One region of the Thermanaeromonas sp. C210 genome, then DNA from elsewhere that is predicted to be linked to it. Evidence: riboswitches for the same ligand, from Rfam matches in the RefSeq annotation. Region 1 holds a riboswitch; each other region holds the start of a gene.

Region 1 (7,374 bases):
TGCACTGGAAGAAGGTCTGGTAAAGATTCCGGCGCAGATAGTTTACGGCCATCCCAGCGAGTTAAACCGGGCTTTGACCGAGGGCCATATAGAAATCAGTGCCGTGTCGTCCTTTGCTTATGCCGAGCAATGCGACAAATTCCTGGTACTCCCCGACCTGTCCATTTCTTCCTGGGGGCCGGTAAAAAGTGTGGCTCTGCTGAGCAAAGTGCCCTTGCCGGAACTAGCAGGCAAACGGGTTTCCCTTACGCCCTATTCGGCCACCAGTGTGGCTTTATTGTCCATCCTGGTGGAAAGATTTTATAACCTTCAAGTAAAGTTTTTTACCCGGCCACCGGGCACTTCTCCCTGGTGGTCGGACCCGGAAGCCACCCTCGTTATCGGCGATGAGGCCCTGTTGCAAGTCAACCGCCAACAGGGGTTATACATATACGACTTGGGCCGGGAGTGGCAGCGGTTTACCGGCCAACATATGGTATTCGCCCTGGTGGTGGTGCAAGAAGAATTCGCCCGAAGTTCTCCCGGCCTTTTAAAAGAAATATGGCAGGGCTTAATGGCCGCTAAGGAATGGGGGAGGCAGCATCTGGCCTTGCTGGCTTCCCAGGCTTCTTCCCTTACCGGATTGCCCCTTCCAGACCTTATAGACTATTTCCACCACCTCCAGTACGATTTGACACCGAAACACCTGGAAGGGCTGCATACTTTTTATCAATATACCTACCAACAGGGATTGCTTCCTGCTCCCGTTAACGTCAAATTGTGGAGGGCAGAAGATGAAAAGGATAACGGCTAAAGTCCAGGCGGGCGAACGGTTGACACCCCAGGAAGGGCTGGAACTCTTACGTTCGGCCGATCTCTTGCTCCTGGGTCACCTTGCCGATACCGTCCGCAAGCGCCTTCACCCGGAGAATATAGTGACCTTTGTGATCGATAGAAATATCAATTACACCAACATATGCACTTGCGGCTGTCGCTTCTGTGCCTTCTACCGCCCGCCGGGACACCCGGAAGGCTATTTCTTAAGCAAGGAAGAAATTTTTGCCAAGATTGAAGAAACAATAGCTGTAGGCGGGACGCAAATCCTAATGCAAGGCGGTCTGCATCCGGAGCTATCCCTTTCTTATTTTGAAGACCTGTTTAAGAGCATTAAAGAACGTTATCCTATAAAGCTCCATTCCCTTTCTCCAGTGGAGATAGATTACCTGGCCCAGAAGAGCGGCTTGAGCATTGAGGAAGTTCTGCGCCGCCTCATAGCCAGCGGTCTGGACTCCCTGCCGGGCGGCGGAGCGGAGATTTTGGTTGACCGTGTACGCCAGGTAATAAGCCCCCGCAAGACCAGGACGGAGAGGTGGCTGGAGGTCATGGCTACAGCCCACCGGTTAGGCCTTAAGACTACGGCTACCATGATGTTCGGGAGCCGGGATACCCTAGCCGACCGTATAGCCCACCTGGAAGCCATTCGCTCTTTGCAGGATAAAACCGGGGGCTTCACCGCCTTTATTCCCTGGACTTACCAGCCCGGAAATACCGCCCTGGGAGGTACAGCGCCTACGGCCCTGGACTACCTCCGTACCCTAGCCGTAAGCCGCGTCTACCTGGACAATGTGCCCAATATCCAAGTTTCCTGGGTGACTCAGGGACCCAAGGTGGCTCAGATAGCCTTATCCTTCGGCGCCAATGACTTCGGGTCCACCATGCTGGAAGAAAACGTAGTCAGGGCTGCGGGAGCTCATCACCGCTGCTCCCAAGGGGAAATTATCCGGGTGATTAAAAATGCCGGCTTCCGGCCGGCTCAGAGGGACAACGTCTATAACATCCTGCGGTATTTCTGATTTACTCTGGGGGAGGGCACAGTTCCTGCACTTCCACAATTTTTTCTACCAAACCCCTTGACTTGATGGCCCTTACCTTTTTTTCTATCTTTACAGAAGAACGCAGCACAGGCAGGACCTTTTCTTCTTCCGCAGTTTCGACCTCGAGGGCCAGACCGCATAAAGAGCTGAGCTCTCGGGGCATGGGTATTAGCTGGCCCTGTAACCCCGCTTCCTTCAAAGCCCTCTCCGCACTCAAGGCATAATAAGTTGAAGGAAAAGTGAAAAGAGTAACCTCGCGGCCCACCTTAACACCTCCGTTTTATATATTATAGCACTACCCCTTGGCTAGTTTGAGCATCGGCCCGGGGGCTTGGGAGGCCGAGGGAAGGCAGGCCCAAAGGGCTTCTTTACAGCGGGGTGGCCTAGGCCCTAGGGACCAACCTCTCTTTTGGAGCTCCAGGTACACCTCCAGTATCCACGGTAAAGTCAACCCGGCTTCCTGGATCATTTGAGACTGGAGAAATACCTCTTCCGGCCGCCCTCCGGCCAGCAATTGCCCCGATTTCAGGACAAAAATCCGGTCGGCCCAGGAGTAAGCCAGGTCTACATCATGGGTGGAAAGGACCACCGTCTTCCCCGCTCGATTAATTTCATCCATCAGACCGATAACCTGACTGCTAAGGTAAGGATCGAGGGAAGCCGTGGGCTCGTCTAAGATTATCACCTCCGGTTCCATGGCCAGGACGGCTGCGATACAAACCCTCTTTTTTTGTCCATAGCTCAGGAAATGGGTGGGCTTATCCGCCAGGTCCGTTATGCCGGTGGCAGCCATCGCCTCTTCTACCCGCCTCTTTACTTCGTCCGACGGCAGACCCACATTTAAGGGGCCAAAGGAGACCTCCTGGAATACGCTGGCCGCAAAAAGCTGGGAGTCCGGGTCTTGAAAAACGATCCCCACCTTCTGGCGCAAACCGGCCAATGAGGAGCGGTCATAGTGGACTTCCTGCCCTTGCCAGAATATCTTCCCCCGCCGGGGCCGAAAAATACCGTTAAAATGCAAGAAAAGGGTCGACTTGCCCGCCCCATTAGGGCCCAAAACGGCCACTTTACTCCCCCGTTCTATCTCTAGAGAAAGGCCCCGCAAAGCGGCGGTTCCATCGGGGTAGGTAAACTCAAGGTCACGGGCGGCCAAAATAGCCTCCAAATCCTTCACCTCCGCCGTACCGGTCCAGGACTACCAGGAACACCAACCAGAGAACAATAAGGAGTATACGGCGCTTGGAGAAGCAGTAGGCGGGCTCCAGCACCCTAAACTCACCGTCGAATCCCCGCGCAAGGAGGGCGGCATTCAGCATTTGTGACCTCTGAAAGCTTTTTAGAAACAGGTTGGCGACCAATTGGCCTAGTGACGATAAGGATCTGCACCACGAGCTGTATCCCAGCCGGGAAGCTTGGGACACATACATACTTGCAGCTGTCTCCCATAACACAAAAGTAAAGCGATAGACCAGGGCCATCAGTTCCAGGAAAAGGGACGGTATCCCCACCCGGCGGAACACCCGCATAATTTCTGTTACCGGTGTAGTAAGGGCCAGGAAGTAGAGACAGGAAACGCCGGAGAGGACGCGTAATAAGAGCCTCCCCGCCCTGACCACATCCTGCCCGGCTATTCCTACCGTTAAACTTCCGATGCTCACGCTGTAGAGCATCTCCCGAGATCCTTCCCACGTCACGGTAATTACTAAGGCTATAACGCCGGCCGCTAAGAAAGCAAGGGGTATCACCAGCAAGCGGAGGTAGAAGCGGAGGGGGACGCCGGCTACGGCGACCAAGAGCCAGGCCGTTAAAGCCAAGATGGCTAGAGAGGTCCACAGGCACCCGGCGTTCAAAGCCAGGACCAAGGTGCCTACGGCTAGGGCCACTTTTTCTCCCGGGTGGACCTTCCGCCATTTATTGCTGTAGGCGTATCGCTCTATACTAAGCATACTCCGGTCGCTTCCTTGCCGGGTCTCGGTAAGGGTCCCGCCCCCGGGAATAACCTACGCCCCTGGTTCTACCCCTGTCTTTTCTCACTTACAGCCTTGCCCTTCAGGTAGCCCAGGTAGTAACAAACAAACCCACTGCCCAGCGCCGCCTGCACTGCAAACAGGAAACTCTCTACCTCGCCGCTGGGGGGTTCCCATAAAGAGGAAAACCAGGGCTGATATCCGGGCTGGACCTCCCCGATAATTTCTTGGGCCTTCCCGTCGGCTCCGGCGAAGTCGGCTCCTTGTTGAACAATAAAGGGGGTTAATATTAGCGCCAAAGCAAGTAAGAGGAGGATAACATTCTTGTGGGTTATATTCACCTGCTTTTCCCCCTCTCTTAGCTGAGCACGGCCAAATCTTTCAATTCTTGCCTGCTATAGGCGACCAGGAAGTTAAACACCACAACCGTCAACAATCCCTCAATGACGGTCAAGGGTATCTGGGTCAGGGCAAAAATACCCATGAACTTTATAAAGGAAGCACTAATTCCTCCTTGCTGAGCCGGGAAAGCCAGGGCTAACTGGAAGGCCGTAGTAACATACGTTAACAGGTCGCCCAGGGCGGCAGCCAGGAAGGTGGCCAGCCACAGGGGAGCTTTCACTTTCTGCAATAGCTTGTAAGTACCGTAAGATACCAGGGGGCCAACCACCGCCATGGAAAAAGTATTGGCTCCCAGGGTGGTAAGACCCCCGTGGGCTAATAGCAGAGCCTGAAATAGCAGCACAATGGCTCCTAAAAGGCTCATTACTAAGGGCCCAAAGAGTATAGCGCCCAGCCCTACTCCCGTGGGATGCGAGCAGCTTCCCGTCACTGAAGGGAGTTTTAACGCCGAAAGCACAAAGGCGAAAGCGCCGGCCAGGCCCAGCAATAGCTTTAAGGAGGGGTTCCCCTGCACTTTAGCCTTTACGGCGAGCAAGCCTGCCACCCAGAAGGGAATTACTGCCAGGAACCAGAAGCCTGCCCACCCCAGGGGCAAAAAGCCTTCCATAATGTGCATGGCATAGGCCGGGCGCGGCAGGATTAAAGAAATTAACATAAGGTATGTTCCTAATATCCCTATTAAAGAGGTGCGCCGGTACATACTCTTCCTCCTTTGATAAAATTCCATGGACATCCCTTGCCGGATAATCCTTAAAATTCCTCTCGCGAACCCTGTCGGCGAGTTTCCACCGCCCCGGCTTAAAAGGCCGGCCTCAAAAATCCCTTCACAAGGGGATTCTTAGGCGAGCCCTCCTTACCTGCCAACTAGGCACCCCGTTTAAGTTTTGAGGGCTTTCCTCCCAAATAAAATTAAAACCTTCCGCCCTACATGATCACGGAAGGTAGCTAACCCGCACCACCCCCTATCCGCCGTAGGGATATGGTACCATACGGGAACGAGCGGGTCTCCTGGCTCCAGTTCCTCGCTTGCCCACGCCTTCCCAGGCCAAGGCCCAGTGGCTCTTTAGTCTTTAGTTTGTGGGCTCGCTCCCTGTCACAGTGGCGGGACCGCGTCAGAATCTCACTGACTTCCCCTCGCTGCCGTCAGGCAGCTTAACTCGTCCCCTAGTAGGTAAGTTGTGGCTGGTTCTATTATACCGGAACCTCCCCGAAGTAGCAAGGCCCCGGCCGCATTAATATCCTGATTATAAAGCATATTATTAAAGTCAGGGGTGAACGGCCATGGATGATCTGAGCCAACTCCTGGGGATCCTGGGGGCCATCTTTGCTGCTGCCCAGGGAATAGTAGAACAGCTCAAGGGGCGATGGCCGTGGCTGGGGCAGAAACTAGACGACCCCGTGCTGGAAAAAAGGCGGCAACTAAGGGTCTTGCTAGCCAATGCCATCGTTTCCGCTCTTCTGGCAGGTATAGCAGCCGTGGACGTCTTTGGCCTCTTAGGATTGGGCGCCGCCTTTGCCGGTATAAAAACATCCTACCCCGGCCTGTATCTGTTGCTTAACATGATCGCTGTGGGTTTAATGTCTACCTTTGGTAGCCCCTTCTTGCACGAGATATTGGATATACTGATAGAATTCAAGCGCAGTATTCGCATCCGCAACCAGGTCTCAGAATTTAGCTCGAGCCAAACCCCTTCCGAAAAAGTCCAAACCCGGGGTAACTGAATGGACCCCGGGCTTGTTAATATTTAGGTTCACCGGCAATTACCTTCGGGTTTAGTCCAGTCCGAACCATTTATGCAAAGCTCGCATGGCCCTGGCGAGATGTTCTTCGTCGATAATACAGGATACTTTAATCTCGGAAGTACTGATCATATGGATATTGATGCCTTCTTCCGCCAGGCAGGCGAACATGCCCGCGGCCACACCCGGGTTGGTAATCATGCCGGCGCCTACAATGGATACCTTGGCCACCTTATCATCATAGGCCACGGAGGTGGCCCCGATCTCTTCCTTTGCCTTTTGGGTGACTTCCAGGGCCTTGGCCAAATCATCCCTTGCTACGGTAAAGGCGATGTCGTTAACGCCGTCCCGCATGGCGCTCTGGACGATCATATCTACGTTAATGCTCTCCCGGGCCAGGGCTTCAAAAAGAACTTTAGCAATCCCGGGACGGTCGGGTACGTCGTAGATTGCTATCCTGGCCACATTCCGGTCACCGGCGACCCCGGTCACCACCATTTGCCTCTCCATATCGTTCACCTCTTTTACCAGGGTACCTTCATGGTAATTAAAGCTGGACCGGACTTCCAGCACCACCCCGTGTAATTTGGCAAATTCTACCGAACGCGGCTGCAAGACCTGGGCTCCCAAACTGGCCAGCTCTAACATTTCATCGTAGGATATGGTCGCCAGCTTGCGGGCGCCGGGAACAATTCGCGGGTCAGCGGTATAAACCCCGTCTACGTCGGTGTAGATCTGACATACTTCGGCCTTCAAGGCTGCCGCTACGGCCACTGCTGTAGTGTCGGAACCTCCCCGGCCCAGGGTGGTGATCTCGTTGTCACAGGTGACGCCCTGAAAACCCGCCACGATTACGATCCTGCCCGCGTCGAGTTCCCTCCTCAGGCGATCACAGCTCACCTCCAGGATCCGCGCTTTGGTATGGACGCCGTCGGTAAGAATGCCGACCTGCGCTCCGGTGAGAGAGATTACAGGTTCACCCAGCTCCTGGATGGCCATGGCCAAGAGGGCAATGGACATTTGTTCTCCCGTGGCCATAAGCATATCCAGCTCGCGGGCCGGCGGATTGGAGGTAATTTCCTTGGCCATGGCAATGAGCTTATCGGTGGTGTCTCCCGGGGCAGAGACCACTACGACTACCTGGTTGCCGGCCCGTTTGGTTTCCACTACCCTCCTGGCCACGTTCTTTACTCTTTCTGGCCCATCCACCGACGTACCGCCGTATTTTTGCACGATAAGTGCCATGGATTAATCCTCTCCCACTCTAACTTCTTCCTATATCTTTTTAGACTTTTCTTTAACACAGGGTAGCTCCTTCGCGGCAAGGTTGCAGTTCTTTAATCTGGCAATCCACCCCGTGTTTTTGAAAGGCCTTTTTCATGGCCTCCCCCACCCGGGGACAGCTACCGCGA
Region 2 (7,374 bases), on a different contig from region 1:
CAGTTCTTAGCCAACAGGTGCATAGCTGTATTTTTTCAAGGGAAAAATTGGTAGGATGCCTTTCCTAAGCCGGGTTTCTGCTCGGCTTTATTTTATGTCAAGGGGGTGAGAGAGATTTTAGTTTGGATAGCATCCCTGCTGGCGGCTCTGGCGGCAGGCACGGGAATTGGGTATGTTCTCCGTAGATATTTGGTGGAGACTAAGATAGCTTCCGCGGAAAAGTCGGCGGCGGCCATCATCGAGGAGGCCAAAAGGGAGGCCGAGGCCAGGAAGCGGGAGGCCCTCCTGGAGGCTAAGGAAGAGGTCCATCGCCTCCGTAATGAAGTGGAGCGGGAAAACCGCGAAAGGCGTAGTGAGCTCCAGCGCCTGGAGCGCCGCCTGCTGCAGAAGGAGGAAGCTCTGGAGCGGAAGGCCGAGGGTCTCGAACGAAGGGAAGCCCATCTTCAGCGGCAGGAAGAAGACCTGCAACGCCTCAAGCAGCATCTGGAGGAGCTCAAGCGGCAGCAGGTGGCCGAACTGGAGCGCCTTTCCGGCTTGACGACCGAAGAGGCCAAGGCGCTGCTGCTGAAAAGCGTGGAGGACGAGGTGCGCCATGAGGCCGCCCTGTTGATCAAACAAGTGGAAACGGAGGCCAAGGAGGAAGCCGACAAACGAGCCAAAGAGATCATCACCTGGGCCATTCAGCGGTGTGCTCCTGAAGTGGTGGCCGAAACCACTGTTTCCGTGGTTAACCTGCCCAACGATGAGATGAAGGGGCGCATCATCGGGCGCGAGGGACGCAATATCCGCGCCCTGGAAACCCTGACCGGTGTGGACTTAATTATCGATGATACTCCGGAGGCCGTCATTTTATCAGCCTTTGACCCCATCCGCCGGGAAATAGCCCGTATTGCCCTGGAGAAGCTCATTGCCGACGGCCGCATTCACCCGGCCCGCATTGAGGAAATGGTGGAAAGGGCCCGGCGGGAGATCGAGCAGAAGATCCGGGAGGAGGGTGAACAGGCTGCTTTTGAGGCCGGCGTTCACGGCCTGCACCCGGAACTTATCAGGTTGTTGGGCCGGCTTAAGTACCGGACCAGCTACGGCCAGAACGTCCTGAAACATTCGCTGGAGGTGGCCTTTCTGGCGGGCTCCATGGCGGCCGAGCTGGGGGCCGACGTCCAGGTGGCCAAGCGTGCCGGCCTGCTCCACGATATCGGGAAAGCCGTAGACTACGAAGTAGAAGGGCCCCATGTCAATATCGGGGTTGAGCTGGCCAAGAAATACCGGGAGTCCCCGGAGGTAATCCACGCCATTGCAGCCCACCACGGGGATATAGAGCCGCGCAGCCTCGAGGCTGTGCTGGTGCAGGCGGCCGATGCCATCTCCGCCGCCAGGCCCGGAGCGCGGCGGGAAACGCTGGAGGCCTACATCAAGCGTCTGGAAAAACTAGAGGAGATTGCCGACTCCTTTAGCGGAGTGGATAAGGCGTACGCCATACAGGCAGGCCGCGAGATCCGCATCATAGTCAAGCCCGAGAAAATAGACGATACCATGGCCGTGCAGCTGGCCCGGGACATAGTGAAGAAGATCGAGCATGAACTGGAATATCCGGGCCAGATTAAGGTAGTGGTCATTCGGGAAACAAGGGCCGTGGACTATGCCAAGTAGGCCGGGAAGGTGTTGCTTACAGGCAGGGGTGGCAGGGAGAGGCCTTAAATTGCCATCTCTGCCACCATATTTTTTGCGGCCCGAACTAAAAGATGGCAGGATTTTTTGAAGAAGGCGCAGAACTAAGCCTTGAACACCGTTTAGGTAGAAGGCAGGTGGCACAGTATGGGCGTACGATACCGGTACAACGGCGAGATATCCGACAGCGTGGGACTATTAATCTCTATACTGGTGCGCTATCCGGAGATAGGGACCATCAATTATGAACCGGGCGCCCGCATACTAAAGTTTTCCTTCATGCTGAGGGGCCGGGTTCCCCGCGAGGAACTGGAAGAGTTCAGGGAGCAGTTTGTTAAGTCTTTGGCCACCTTTAATCTCCTGGAGCAGCGGGAGGCCCAGGTAATCATCCTGGATTATCACTGCTTCGAGCAGCTCACCGTTCTCGAGGTGCAGAGGGATGTGGGAACCCTGTCCCAGGGGGAAATTGACCTTATAATGACCCTCGTACGCCAGCAGTTCGGCGAGAGCCTGGTGGCGGATGTTAATGAGAATGTGCAGGAAGAAGACCTGCTGGTGCAGGAAGAAATAATCGACCACATGTTGGAGAGTATAAGGAGAGAAGCAACCCAGAAAAAACTGATAGCCTTTAGGGAGGAAGGCCGAGTCCTGGTTTTTAACAAGCAAAAGTAAGCCGGGGAAGCAGGGGGGTGCCGGCAGTCAAAGGCGGAGACCTCCATACCCATACTACCGCTTCGGATGGAAAGCTAACGCCCCACGAACTGGTCCGGCTGGCACATCGAAAAGGGCTGGCGACCATAGCGGTTACGGATCATGACACGGTGGACGGCTTAGAGGAAGCCCTGGCTGTGGCTTCCCTTTATGGTATTGAGGTAATCCCGGGCATTGAGTTGAGCACCGAGTGGGAGGGTTGTGACGTCCACCTGCTGGGATATTATATCGACTTCCAGGGGGACAGGCTACGCAGCTTCTTGCAACAGCGGCAGGAGGCCCGGTACAGGCGGTGCCTTAAGATCATCGCCCGGTTGCAAGAGCTGGGTTATCCCGTTACCTGGGAGGACGTGTCTCCCCTGGTCCGGGGGCAGGCCGTCGGACGTCTGCATATTGCCCAGGCCCTGGTAGCGCGGGGCCTTGTTCCCTCCATCGAGGCTGCTTTTTCCGAGCTCCTGGAACGGGGACGGCCGGCCTATGTGCCCCGGTATAAACTTGCGCCGGCCGAAGGTGTCGAGATTATCAGATCCTGTCGGGGAGTAGCCGTGCTGGCCCATCCCGGCCTCATAGGCGAAGACGCCATTATAAGGGAACTGGCGAGCAGAGGGCTTCAGGGGCTTGAGGCCTATTACCCCCAGCACAGCCGGGAGGAGGTGGCCCGCTACCTGGACCTGGCCGGAGAGCTCGGCCTCCTGGTTACCGGCGGCTCCGATTTTCACGGTCCGGACATCCCGGACCATGCCGAGCTGGGAGCCGTGACAGTGGGCGAGGAGGTCATAGAAAGACTCAAGGGGTGTGCCCGTGCCCTAAGGAGTGCCTTTGATGGCGGGGAAGGGGAGAGGCCTGGCCGGTCGGGAGAAGGACCCGGGAAGCTTTAGCCTCCCAGCGCAGCCGCCCTAGAGCTAGACTCCGGCGGGCTCTTTTAGCTCCGGGGTTTAGGAGTGGTGGCCGGACGAGAACAAGGGGCATGATTGCGACAGGAAACCCTTGATTAGTGAACGATCTTGCGCTATACTGAAGGAAAAAATAGCGGACGACCACAGGTGCCGTAAGGCTAAAAGGGAATCAGGTGAAAATCCTGAGCGGTCGCGCCACTGTAACCGGGGAGCTATCCTTCAGAAAGCCCACTGGGGTACGCCCTGGGAAGGGGAAGGATGGCGGTGAGCCGGAGCCAGGAGACCTGCCTGTGGTGACTGTAGACCCTCGCGTCAAGGGAAGGGCCCGATGGAAGGATAATAGCAACCCAGCCTCTAGGCGAGAGGCTGGGTTTTTTGGTATGTGGAGCTAGGCAGTTTAGGGAGGTCCGGGATTGGAACGGGGAAGGCTGGTACTCATTACGGGAGGGGTGCGGAGCGGTAAGAGCCGCTTTGCCGAAGAGTTGGCCGCGAGCTGGGGTGAGGAGGTCGTTTATGTGGCCACCGCCAGGGTCACGGATGAGGAGATGGCCGCCCGGGTGGCCCGCCATAAGGCCCGGAGGCCGGACTGCTGGACTACGGTGGAGGAACCCGTGGCCCTGGAGGAAGTAATCAAAGAATGGGGGAAGAGGGGAAGGGTCCTCCTGGTGGACTGCCTGGCGGTTTATGTGGGCAACCTCCTGGTAGAGGAGGGCCTCGGCGAGGAGGAGGTCGTGGTCCGGTTGCGGAAGGTGGCCCGCAGGGCCCAGGAGTCCCCGGCCGACGTTATCCTGGTCAGCAATGAGGTGGGATTAGGGGTGGTACCACCCTATCCCCTCGGCCGCCTTTATCGCGATCTCCTGGGCCTGGCCAATCAGGAAGTGGCCTCCAGGGCCGACGCGGTGTATCTAGTGGTCTGCGGCCTGCCCGTGGAAGTAAAATCCCTGGCTGTCCGGAGGCAACTTAAGGGACCGGGAGGAGGTCTCTATGAACAATCTTAGAAAGGGCTATACCACCGGTACCTGCGCGGCGGCCGCAGCCAGGGCGGCGGTAAAAGCCCTCTGGGGCCCCGGAAAAACAGAGGACCGAGTGCGGGTCACCCTGCCCCGGGGAGAGGTAATCGAACTCCCGGTAACGGTGCGGCGGGGGGAGGGCTGGGCAGAAGCTACGGTCATCAAAGACGCAGGCGATGATCCCGACATTACCCACGGTGCCGCCGTTCAGGTGAGGGCGCGTCCCGGAGGGCGGGGGATTACTTTGAAGGCCGGTAGAGGGGTGGGAAAGGTAACTCTTCCGGGCCTGGCGGTACCGGTGGGAGAGCCGGCCATCAATCCCGTGCCCCGCGCCATGATTTTCGCAGCAGTCAGGGATTTTATCCCCGAAGGTGAGGGTGTGGAGCTCACCATAAGTATCCCCGGCGGTGAGGAACTGGCCCGGCGCACTTTAAACCCCCACCTGGGAATTGTAGGAGGCCTGTCCATCCTGGGGACTACCGGCATTGTAGAGCCCATGTCGGAAGAGGCGCTGCGCGTTTCCCTCCTCCCGCAAATTGATGTAGCCCGGGCGGCGGGATTTAGAGCCATCGTGTTAACGCCCGGCCGCCGGGGCCGGCGCCAGGCGGTGGAGGGTTACGGCCTGCCGGAAAGGGCGGTAATCTTGAGCGGTAACTACATAGGAGACCTGCTTAAGGCGTGTGCAGAGCGGGGCTTGAAGAAGGTGCTCCTGTGGGGTGGCGTGGGCAAGTTAGTGAAGGTGGCCGGCGGTATCTTTAATACCCATAGCCGGACGGCAGATGCCCGGCGGGAGATTGTGGCTGCGAGGGCGGCAGCCTGGGGCCTCCCACCCGAGGGGGTGCAGGCTATACTGTCGGCCAATACCCTGGAGGTTGTTGTTCAAATTCTGCGCGGTTTCTGGGAGGAAAGGCGGTCCCGCGAATTCTGGGACCATCTGGCTTCCGTGGCCAGCAAGCGCAGCCGGGAGCTGGTAGGGGATGTCCTGGAGGTGGGGACCGCCTTCTTGGACCTGGCCGGTGGCATCGTCGGCCAGGACGAGGAAGGGGCTAGGATAATGGAGGACTTGCAGCATGCAGGGTGAAAGGCGGCCTTGGCTTACGGTGGTCGGCGTGGGACCGGGCGATCCTATGTGGCTTACGCCGGCGGCTTACCAGGCGGCAGCGGAGGCGGAGATTTTGGTGGGAGGGCGCCGGGCCCTGGAACTGTTCGGTTTCCTCGATAAGGAACGCAGGATTATTGATGCCGATCTGGAAGGGTTATACCGGTATTTGAGTTCGGTAGCGGGGCGCCCGACAGCAGTTCTGGTCTCGGGAGATCCCGGCCTTTATAGCCTCTTGGGCTGGCTGCAGCGCCGTTTTCGCCCGGAGGAAATGCGGGTGCTGCCGGGAATAAGCTCGGTGCAGCTGGCCTTCGCCCGGCTGGGATGCAGCTGGGAAAGGGCCAATATAGTGAGCCTGCACGGACGGCCCCTGGGAGTACTGGACCCCTATTTGGAGGGGTTGGCCCGGCAGGAAATCCTACTTGCCGTCCTCACCGGCGGGGAAAATACGCCGGCGGCGGTGGGAAGATACATGGAGGGTAAAGGGCTGGGTGCAACCGTCCTCTGGGTGGGAAGTCAACTGGGCGGGCCGGGAGAGAGGACGGCGTATCTGACGGCCGAGGAGCTGGCCCGGGCCGATTTTGATGCGGCGGCGGTGATCATCGGTGGGTTTTCCCGGCGGTAAGTGGCCCTACATAACTCCCGGCATTCCCGACGGGATGTTCAGCCGGGGGGCAGTTCCCCTTACTAAAGAGGAAATCCGGGTACTGACCCTGGCCAAGGGGCGCCTGGCCCCGGGACAGGTGGTATATGACGTCGGCTCCGGTACAGGGTCCCTGACGGTAGAGGCCGCCCGATTGGTTAATCCCGGAACGTTATACGCCGTCGAGGAGGACCCGGTGGCGGCGGATTTGACCCGCGCTAACATCCAGGCCTTCGGCTTGGGGAATGTAGTTCAGGTAGTGGGGAGGGCTCCTGAAGCCCTGGAGGGCCTGCCGCCGGCTGACCGCATTTTTATCGGGGGCAGCGGGGGCCGGCTGAAGGATATTCTGGAGTACTGTAGCAGGGCCCTGAAGCCCCGGGGGATCATGGTCATTAATGCTGTTACCTTGGAAACCCTGTGGGATAGTATGACCTTCGGCCGGAGCAAGGGGTACCACACCTCGGCCGTAGCATTAAATGTAGCGAGGTTGGAAGAGGTGGGCGGGCGCCGGATGTTCCGCAGCCTAAATCCGGTTTATATTGTTCAGCTGGCCGACGGCGCCTGTTCCTAGTCAGGTCCTGCTTTAGTCCGTCAGGTCCAGGCGTCAAGTCCCGGGCCGTGTGGGGTGTTAGCGGGTGATAGCGGATCCCCGGTGGGGCCGGAGAAAGGGGTCGGAGGCGAAGGGCCGTCCGGGCCGGGAGGTTCTACCAGGGGATCCCGGTCCACCAGGGTTGGGAAGAGGAGATACAGCCGGCCCTAAAGGCCCGGAGGCCGGTGGGAGGAGGAAGGCCATGAGCGGCAAATTATACGGCGTGGGAGTGGGTCCCGGTGATCCAGAGCTCCTCACCCTGAAAGCCCGACGGATTTTGGAAAGGGTGCCCGTCCTGGCAGTACCCGTTTCCCAGCGGGGAGAGGAAAGCCTCGCCCTGGGGGTGGTGCAGGCCTTTGTGCGGCCAAACCAGGAGATACTCTCCCTGTTTATGCCCATGAGCCGCGACCGCTCTTACCTCGAGCGCTGCTGGGAGGCGGCGGCGCGGGAGCTGCTGGGGAAGCTCCGGGAGGGTAGGGATGTGGCTTTTTTGACCCTGGGAGACGCAAGCCTTTACAGCACTTACAGTTACCTTATGGAAATTATCCAAGGGTTGGACCCTTCCATCCCCATAGAAACCGTACCGGGAATCACTTCTTTCTCGGCGGCAGCCGCCAGGCTGAATCTGCCCCTGGCCAAGGGCGATGAGGCGCTGGCCATTATACCCGCCCTGGAGGACCCCGAGGCCTTGGAAGGGCTGATACCCTTATTTCCCAATCTGGTGCTCATGAAGGTGGCGAGGCGTTACGACGAGATCG
Region 3 (7,374 bases), on a different contig from region 1:
ACAAAGTTCCTCTTGACGCCTACGAAGGAGCCCCATTTTTCCCGGCCGCCACAGAAGCGCGTCATGCAGCTGGCGTAGCAATAAATGCATCCGTGGCTGCAGCCGGTATAGGGGTTAAGGCAGTAGTCCATGCCGGGGATGCGGGAGCGGTTCAGGGCGCTCTGACATGAGGTTTCATATAATTTAAGCATGGCCGGCGGTCTCCATTTCCGCAAAAGCCTAAGGTTTTACTCTGTCGGCGGGATTGGCAACCGGCAATCGCCTTTTCCTTTACCCCTGGAGGGCGCCACAACGAATCTATTTACATAGGTCTGCCCAGCTAAAGCCGGGCCAATTCTTCCCAGGTTTTGCCTTTCGTTTCAATGCCCAGTATAATCATGGCCAGGGAAGTTACGAGGCAAACGGCAGCTATCAGGGCAAAAATTACCGGGTAGGCGGTGGCCTGTCCCAGGGAAGAAAGTACCGCGCCGACGGCGTAGGGAGCGAGGACCGCCCCTATACGACCACAGAAGGACGCCCAGCCCGACCCGGTGGCCCGCACGGCGGCAGGATACATTTCGGGGGTGTAGGCGTAGAGTACCCCCCAGGAACCGAGCATAAAGAAGTAAATCACGGAACCCCATAGTATTACTTGATGTACCGTAGCCGATTGGGCAAACATATAGGCACCTAACCCGCTCATGAGGAGATATACGCTTAGAGTAGCCTTGCGGCCTATCACTTCTACCAGGTAGGCGGCGCTGAAATATCCCGGTATTTGGGCCATGGTCATGAGCAGGACATACTCAAAGCTCTTGATGATGGTGAAGCCTTTGCCCACCATGAGGGTGGGCAGCCAAGTCACAATCCCGTAGTAGGCCACATTAATACCAAACCACAGGATCCACAGGCACAGGGTTCGTCGGAGATACCGCGGGGACCACAGGTCAGAGAGTTTGGCTCGGGTTACGTGGCGGTTTACTCCCGCTCCGTTAGGTGAGGGTAGATTGGCCGCGGCAGGACCGGGCGAAATCCCGCAGGCCTTTTCTACGTTGCTGACGATGGCCTCGGCCTCAAAAGTGCGCCCGACCTTTTCCAAATACGACGGTGATTCGGGCAAGGCGCGCCTCAATACGGCAGCATAAAGGGCCGGCAGGGCCCCGATGAAAAAGGCTGCTCGCCACCCCCAGGAAGGAACCGCGAGGTAGCCGACCAGCGCTGCCGCTATCCAACCCAAGGCCCAAAAACTTTCGAGAAGGACCGTCATGCGGCCCCGGTGTGCGGCCGGTGAGAATTCGCTGGCCAAAGTGAAGGCCACAGGTATTTCGGCTCCCAAACCTAATCCGATAACAAACCTGGTAAACATTAACACGGCATAGTTAGTGGACAATCCTGCCAGAAAGGTAGCCACACCGTACACTACTAGAGTACACGTAAATACCCGTTTCCGTCCCCACAAATCACCCAGGATCCCGCCGAGGACGGCTCCCAGTCCCAGGCCCGCCATACCGATGCTTCCCAGGGCGCCCAGCTGCGCGGCGTCTAGCTGCCAATCTTGAGCTATGGCCGGCAGGACAAATGATATCAGCCCCACATCCATGGCATCGAACAGCCAGCCAAGGCCGCATATAAGGAGCAATTTATAATGAAAGGAGCTGAGGGGGAGGCGCTCGAGCCTCGCAGCTATGCTCATCAGGTCATCCCCCTTAATTTTTACCGGTCGCAGTTTAATTATATCACCAGTTGCAGGCGTCTCCTAGTTGCTGGGGTACGAATTTCCCTGGCGCATCCCCAGTTTTGCTTCTAGGCCTGCTTGACTTTCGCTCGCTCCAAAAACCCTCGCGGGCCAAACTAGCGCTTGGCTCAAGGCTCCGGCAGGCTTCCCGGCAAATTCGACCTCCTGTCTCAGTTGCCGGCCTCGGCCATCCATGGCCTCGGGCCTGCCTCCGCCTTTCGCCTCGCTAAGTTTGGCTACCGCTCAGGTTTAGTCGCTCGCTTCCAAGCCCAAGCAGGCCTGCCCTGCAAAAAGTGGGGATAACTCAGACGAATTTCCCCCTCGACCTTTAAGCGATTATAAGTTATAATACTGCTGACAAGCTAGTTCTGCGGACGGGTGTCCAAGAGACTTAATAGGGAATCAGGTGAGAATCCTGAACGGTCCCGCCACTGTGACCGGGAAGCCTGCGGCAGGAGCCACTGTTCTCCTTTCAAAAAGCACCGTGAGGGAACGGGAAGGCGCCGTGGGGCGATGATCCGGGAGTCAGGAGACCTGCCCGTCCGGGGGTGTGGTGTCAACCTTCGGGGGAAAGGGGGCCACGCTATACTTAATGGCAGAGGAAACGATACCCCGGTCCGTCGTAGCCGGGTTTTTTGTTTCCGGGATGGCGGCTAGACCTCTCCAAGTAAGCGGCGTCTTGATGTTCGGGAGGAGATGATGAGGTGTACTTAAGACGACGGAGAAAGTTGCGGGTTGTTTCGGCGGTCATAATAGTGCTGGCGTTGGGGTTCTTTTTATTCGGTTGTGCCGACCGAAAAGCGACACAGGTGAGGAATTCTCCGGCGGCCGGTGGTGAGGAGTATCCCCTGACTGTCGCCGACGACATGGGTAGAACAGTCACCCTGGAGTCGAGGCCGGAGAGGTTGGTGTCCCTCTCCCCTGGCAACACGGAGATTCTTTTCGCCCTGGGTTTGGGGGACAAGGTAGTAGGAGTTGACGACTACAGCGATTATCCGCCAAAGGCCGCGGAAGTGCCCAAAGTAGGCGGTTTTTCTAACCCCAATGTGGAAAAAATCGTGGCGCTACAGCCGGATCTGGTCTTGGCCACCAATATGCACGAGCAGGCCGTAAGGCGGCTGGAGGAAGTGGGGATACCTGTTGCCGTCGTATCTCCTAAAACGGTAGAAGGCGTCCTGGAAAGCATCGAATGGATAGGCAAGATGACCGGCGCGGGCGAGGGCGCCGCCAGGTTGGTGGCCGATTTAAGGGGCAGAATGCAAAAGGTTGAGGCCGTGGTAAAGGAGATACCCCGGGAGAAGAGGCCGTGGGTCTACTATGAAGTCTACTCGGACCCCCTTATGACTGCCGGACCCCAGACCCTTATCGGCCAGTTAATAGAACTGGCCGGCGGTCGGAATATAGCTTATGACGCCCAGGCCGACTACCCAGAATTCAGTGTCGAAGCCATCATAGAGCGGAATCCAGAAGTGATTATTTTCCCCCAGTGGCACGGCAGTGAATCCCTTACGGTTGAACAGGTGAAGTCGCGGAATGGGTGGCAGCAGGTCAGGGCCATCAAGAATAACCGCGTTTTCGGCGTGGACGCCAACATTATCTCCCGTCCGGGTCCGCGGATAGTTGAGGCCCTGGAGGTGCTGGCCAAAATAATCCACCCGGAACTGTTCGAGGAGCCGGCCGAGCCGTCGTCGTGAAGGGAGCGGCCAGGAGAAACTCATAAAGAGCGCTGAGAGGATTATGGGGGATGGAAATAATTAAACTCGCGACTCGTCCTGAGGCCTCCTCCGGAATACCCGATACACCATTCACGGTACTGGAGCACAAGAGATGGAAGGCCAGGATCCTCATCTTACTGCTTCTTGTGCTGTTGCTCACCACCATGATGGTAGCCGTTCGGGTGGGAGCGGTCCACATCCCGCTGACGGACTTATTGAGAACGCTGGGGATGATTTCCGGCTCTGGTCTTGCCCATGACCCGGTGAACAAGGCCATCATCATCGAGCTTCGGCTGCCGCGGGTCGTGTTGGCCGCCCTGGTAGGGGCATCCCTGGGAGTTGCGGGTGCCACTTTTCAGGCATTGTTTCGTAACCCTATGGCCGATCCGTACGTTATTGGGGTTTCTTCGGGTGCTTCCCTGGGAGCTACAGTAGCCATGTTACTGGCCCTGGATTTCCGGCTTCTAGGGGTAGGCTCCGTGCCCGTACTGGCCTTCGCCGCGGCTCTGGCTACCGTGGTCCTCGTTTACCACCTGGCCAGAACGGGGAATGTCGTTTCCATTTTTACCCTGCTCTTGGCGGGGATCGCCGTAGGTTCTTTTCTGTCGGCCATTGTTTCCTTATTGGTATACTTCTCCGGTGAACGGCTGCACCAGGTTGTTTTCTGGCTAATGGGGGGGTTCAGCGGCTCTAATTGGTCCTACGTCCGGGTGGCAGTTCCCTATTTCATCCTGGGGACGGGTGTGGTCGCCTTCCATGCCCGTGAACTAAATCTTCTCCTCTTAGGCGAAGAGACGGCCGGCCACCTGGGCGTTGAAGTCGAGCGGGCGAAAAAACTTCTCCTGACGGGGGCCACCCTTTTAACGGCCACCGCCGTTTCTACCAGCGGCGTGATCGGGTTCGTAGGGCTGATCGTTCCCCATGCCGTTCGGCTGATGGCCGGGCCTGACCACCGTTTCCTGGTCCCGGCTTCGGCCCTGGCGGGCGCCACGCTCCTGGTGGCCGCCGACGCCCTGGCCAGAACAGTCTTGGCTCCTACGGAGCTTCCCGTGGGATTGATAACGGCCCTGGCAGGAGGTCCCTTCTTTATCTACGTCCTCCGCAATCGGAGGAAAATGAGGTTCTTTAGTTAGGGCAGGTGGGGGTCTTGGGCCAAGTTCTACTGGATGTTCACGGAATTACCTACAGCTACAGTTCCGTCCCGGCCTTAGAGGGAATAACTTTCCGGGTGCGGCCGGGGGAAATGATAGCCGTGATAGGACCCAACGGTTCCGGTAAATCCACCCTTATTAAATGTCTTGATCGCGCCCTTCGCCCCCAGCGGGGGGCAGTTATGCTCGACGGACGGGATTTGTGGGAGTATTCGCCCCGGGAAACGGCTAAGCGTATGGCCGTGGTGCCCCAGGAAACGGTCACGGAATTTGACTTTACAGTGGCTGAAGTTGTTCTTATGGGCCGCCAGCCCCACCTGTCCGGGCTGTTGAGGCGCGAAAGCTGGCGGGACCTGGCCATTGTACGTGAAGCCATGGAACTTACTTCGATCCTGCACCTGGCGGAACGTCCGGTGTCCAGCCTGAGCGGAGGAGAGAGGCAGCGGGTTATTATTGCCCGGGCCTTAGCCCAGGAACCCGAAGTTCTCCTTCTGGACGAGCCTACTTCCCACCTGGATATTACTTACCAGGTGGAAATACTGGATTTACTTGCCTACCTCAACCGCATCAAGAATATATCTATCATAGCGGTCATCCACGATTTGAACCTGGCCGCCCAGTATTTCCCGCGGGTGATCCTTTTAAGCGGGGGCAAGATTGTGGACGTCGGTCCCCCGGAGAAGGTGATTACTACGCCTAACATAAGGAAGGCTTACAATAGCGAAATCCTCCTCAGCCGTCACCCCGGGAACGGGCGGCTTTTTGTAACCTTGTTGCCCCGTAGAAGCGCAGGGAGGACGTCCGGTAACTCCCGCCCTGCGGTGCACCTGGTGGGCGGGGGAGGGACGGCGGCCGGGTTAATGGAGGCCATGTTCTGCCGGGGGTGGAAGGTTACGGCCGGCGTCCTGAACCGGGGCGACCGGGACTGGGAACAGGGGAGGCTTTTGGGGATTGAGATGGTGGAAATACCCCCCTTTGTTCCCATCGGCGACGAAGACCACCGGCGCAACCTGGCCCTAATGAAGAAGGCGGATTGCGCCCTCTTGGCCAGCGTGCCCTTCGGCCAGGGAAATATCCGCAACCTTTACGCTCTTGAGGAGGCCCTGTCCGGCGGCCTGCCCGTATTTCTGGTAGACGAAAGCCCCATTGAGGAAAGGGATTACACCGGAGGAGCGGCCACAAAGGTCTATAAGCGAATGATAGAGAAGGGAGCTTGCTCGGTGCCGAGCGAGACCTCCGCCTTAGAGGCCATCCAAAGTCATTTCGCTAAGGGTATTACGCTATCCGAGTAATGTGGATCTGTGGACTGGAATGAAAGCTAAATAAGACAAAGGGGGCATTTTCGTGTCCATCAAGGGCTTGCCTTTTTTCTGCTCGTGGAGCGGGGGAAAAGACTCCTGCCTGGCCTTGTATTACGCCATCCGGGAGGGTGGGAAGCCGCGGGCGCTATTTACCACCCTGGCGGAAGGGGGAGATAAGACCCGGGCCCACGGCCTGCCCTTGGACCTGCTGCACCGTCAATCCGCGGCCCTCGGCATTCCCCTAGTTACCCGGGCAACTTCGTGGGAGGACTATACTGCCGTATTTATATCGGTGCTCCGTCAACTTAAGGAACAGGGGATTGAGGCCGGTGTCTTCGGCGATATCGATCTGGAAGCCCACCGGGAATGGGTAGAGAATACCTGTTCTTCGGCGGGCATTTTTCCCTTCCTGCCCCTGTGGAAAAAACCTCATCGCGAACTTTTGAGAGAGTTCCTGGAGCTGGGCTTTAAAGCCACGATTATCGCGGTTAAAGATGACATCCTGGACAAAAGCCTTCTGGGGAAAACCCTGGACGAGGAAATTATCGATAGGATGGAGCGCTCGGGGGTGGATCCCATGGGCGAGCAGGGGGAATTTCACACCGTAGTGACAGATGGTCCTATCTTTTCTTTCCCCCTCTCCCTAGAAATGGAAAGCCAAGTCTTGCACGACGGCTATTGGTTTCAACAAGTGAGGGTAGCCCCGGCACTTGCTGGCAAGGCTGGACGGTAGGTCACGTGCCAATCCGCAAAACGGGCTGGCTCGGGGAAAATATCGGCGCTGGGCGCTGGACCACTTCGCGCAAACGGCTCATCATGCAAAGCCGGTTCAGCTAAGTAATAAGCGGCGGCTTGCTGGCCCCTGATGCATGATCAGGTCGACGACAGACGTCAGCTCCTCCCGGAGGGTCTCAATCTCCGGGGTAAGATCCAGCAGGGGAATTTTAACCTGACCCATCGCCCACCCCGCCTATCCTGACGATAGTTTTCTTGCCGCGTTTCTCGTACCTCTTGCCGCATTCAATACAGGCGGCTCTCCTGCCCTCGAAACGTAAAGGCCGGCCGCACTCGCAGGCCCAGCCGCAAAGCCTGGCAGGCACACCGGCAACCAGGGTGTAAGGCGGCACGTCCCTGGTCACCACCGCCCCTGCTGCTACGAAAGCCCATTCCCCTATAGTCACCCCGCAGATTACAGTCGCGTTGGCACCGATGCTGGCCCCCCTTTTTACCAGAGTGCGGACGTAGTCGTCGCTGGTGTTCCGGGGATAGGCGGCACGGGGCGTCTTGATATTGGTAAAGACCATACTTGGGCCGAGGAAAACGTCGTCTTCCAAGGTGACTCCTTCATACACAGAAACGTTATTCTGGATTTTAACGTTGTTGCCTATTTTTACGTTACTGGCCACAAAGACGTTTTGGCCCAGGGTGCAGTTTTCTCCTATTTCGGCACCGCTCATCACATGGCTGAAGTGCCATATTCTTGTGCCTTTGCC

What was found. A riboswitch is a leader RNA that binds a small molecule or an ion and turns the genes downstream of it on or off. The one in region 1 is predicted to bind cobalamin.
Region 2: another riboswitch for cobalamin. It lies ahead of cobU (bifunctional adenosylcobinamide kinase/adenosylcobinamide-phosphate guanylyltransferase); the one in region 1 lies ahead of TAMC210_RS09215 (energy-coupling factor ABC transporter permease).
Region 3: another riboswitch for cobalamin. It lies ahead of TAMC210_RS11200 (ABC transporter substrate-binding protein); the one in region 1 lies ahead of TAMC210_RS09215 (energy-coupling factor ABC transporter permease).

Annotation. Positions count from the first base shown of each region.
Region 1 covers NZ_BLWF01000003.1:361,156-368,529, reverse strand. The annotation lists gene TAMC210_RS09245 (menaquinone biosynthetic enzyme MqnA/MqnD family protein) at 1-793, shown strand, start outside; gene mqnC (cyclic dehypoxanthinyl futalosine synthase) at 774-1,832, shown strand; gene TAMC210_RS09235 (DUF3343 domain-containing protein) at 1,834-2,118, opposite strand; gene TAMC210_RS09230 (ATP-binding cassette domain-containing protein) at 2,149-3,027, opposite strand; gene cbiQ (cobalt ECF transporter T component CbiQ) at 2,993-3,799, opposite strand; gene TAMC210_RS09220 (energy-coupling factor ABC transporter substrate-binding protein) at 3,868-4,161, opposite strand; gene TAMC210_RS09215 (energy-coupling factor ABC transporter permease) at 4,179-4,877, opposite strand; cobalamin riboswitch at 5,204-5,398, opposite strand; gene TAMC210_RS09210 (hypothetical protein) at 5,504-5,944, shown strand; gene TAMC210_RS09205 (aspartate kinase) at 5,996-7,207, opposite strand; gene thrB (homoserine kinase) at 7,260-7,374, opposite strand, start outside.
Region 2 covers NZ_BLWF01000004.1:56,624-63,997, reverse strand. The annotation lists gene rny (ribonuclease Y) at 106-1,650, shown strand; gene TAMC210_RS10605 (hypothetical protein) at 1,816-2,340, shown strand; gene TAMC210_RS10600 (PHP domain-containing protein) at 2,358-3,257, shown strand; cobalamin riboswitch at 3,404-3,581, shown strand; gene cobU (bifunctional adenosylcobinamide kinase/adenosylcobinamide-phosphate guanylyltransferase) at 3,689-4,273, shown strand; gene cbiD (cobalt-precorrin-5B (C(1))-methyltransferase CbiD) at 4,260-5,366, shown strand; gene cbiE (precorrin-6y C5,15-methyltransferase (decarboxylating) subunit CbiE) at 5,356-6,009, shown strand; gene cbiT (precorrin-6Y C5,15-methyltransferase (decarboxylating) subunit CbiT) at 5,990-6,598, shown strand; gene cobI (precorrin-2 C(20)-methyltransferase) at 6,819-7,374, shown strand, end outside.
Region 3 covers NZ_BLWF01000004.1:177,092-184,465, reverse strand. The annotation lists gene TAMC210_RS11210 (SPL family radical SAM protein) at 1-191, opposite strand, end outside; gene TAMC210_RS11205 (MFS transporter) at 320-1,672, opposite strand; cobalamin riboswitch at 2,074-2,270, shown strand; gene TAMC210_RS11200 (ABC transporter substrate-binding protein) at 2,419-3,408, shown strand; gene TAMC210_RS11195 (FecCD family ABC transporter permease) at 3,459-4,562, shown strand; gene TAMC210_RS11190 (ABC transporter ATP-binding protein) at 4,577-5,872, shown strand; gene TAMC210_RS11185 (diphthine--ammonia ligase) at 5,925-6,614, shown strand; gene TAMC210_RS13700 (hypothetical protein) at 6,711-6,839, opposite strand; gene TAMC210_RS11180 (acyltransferase) at 6,826-7,374, opposite strand, start outside; gene TAMC210_RS11175 (Gfo/Idh/MocA family protein) at 7,374-7,374, opposite strand, start outside.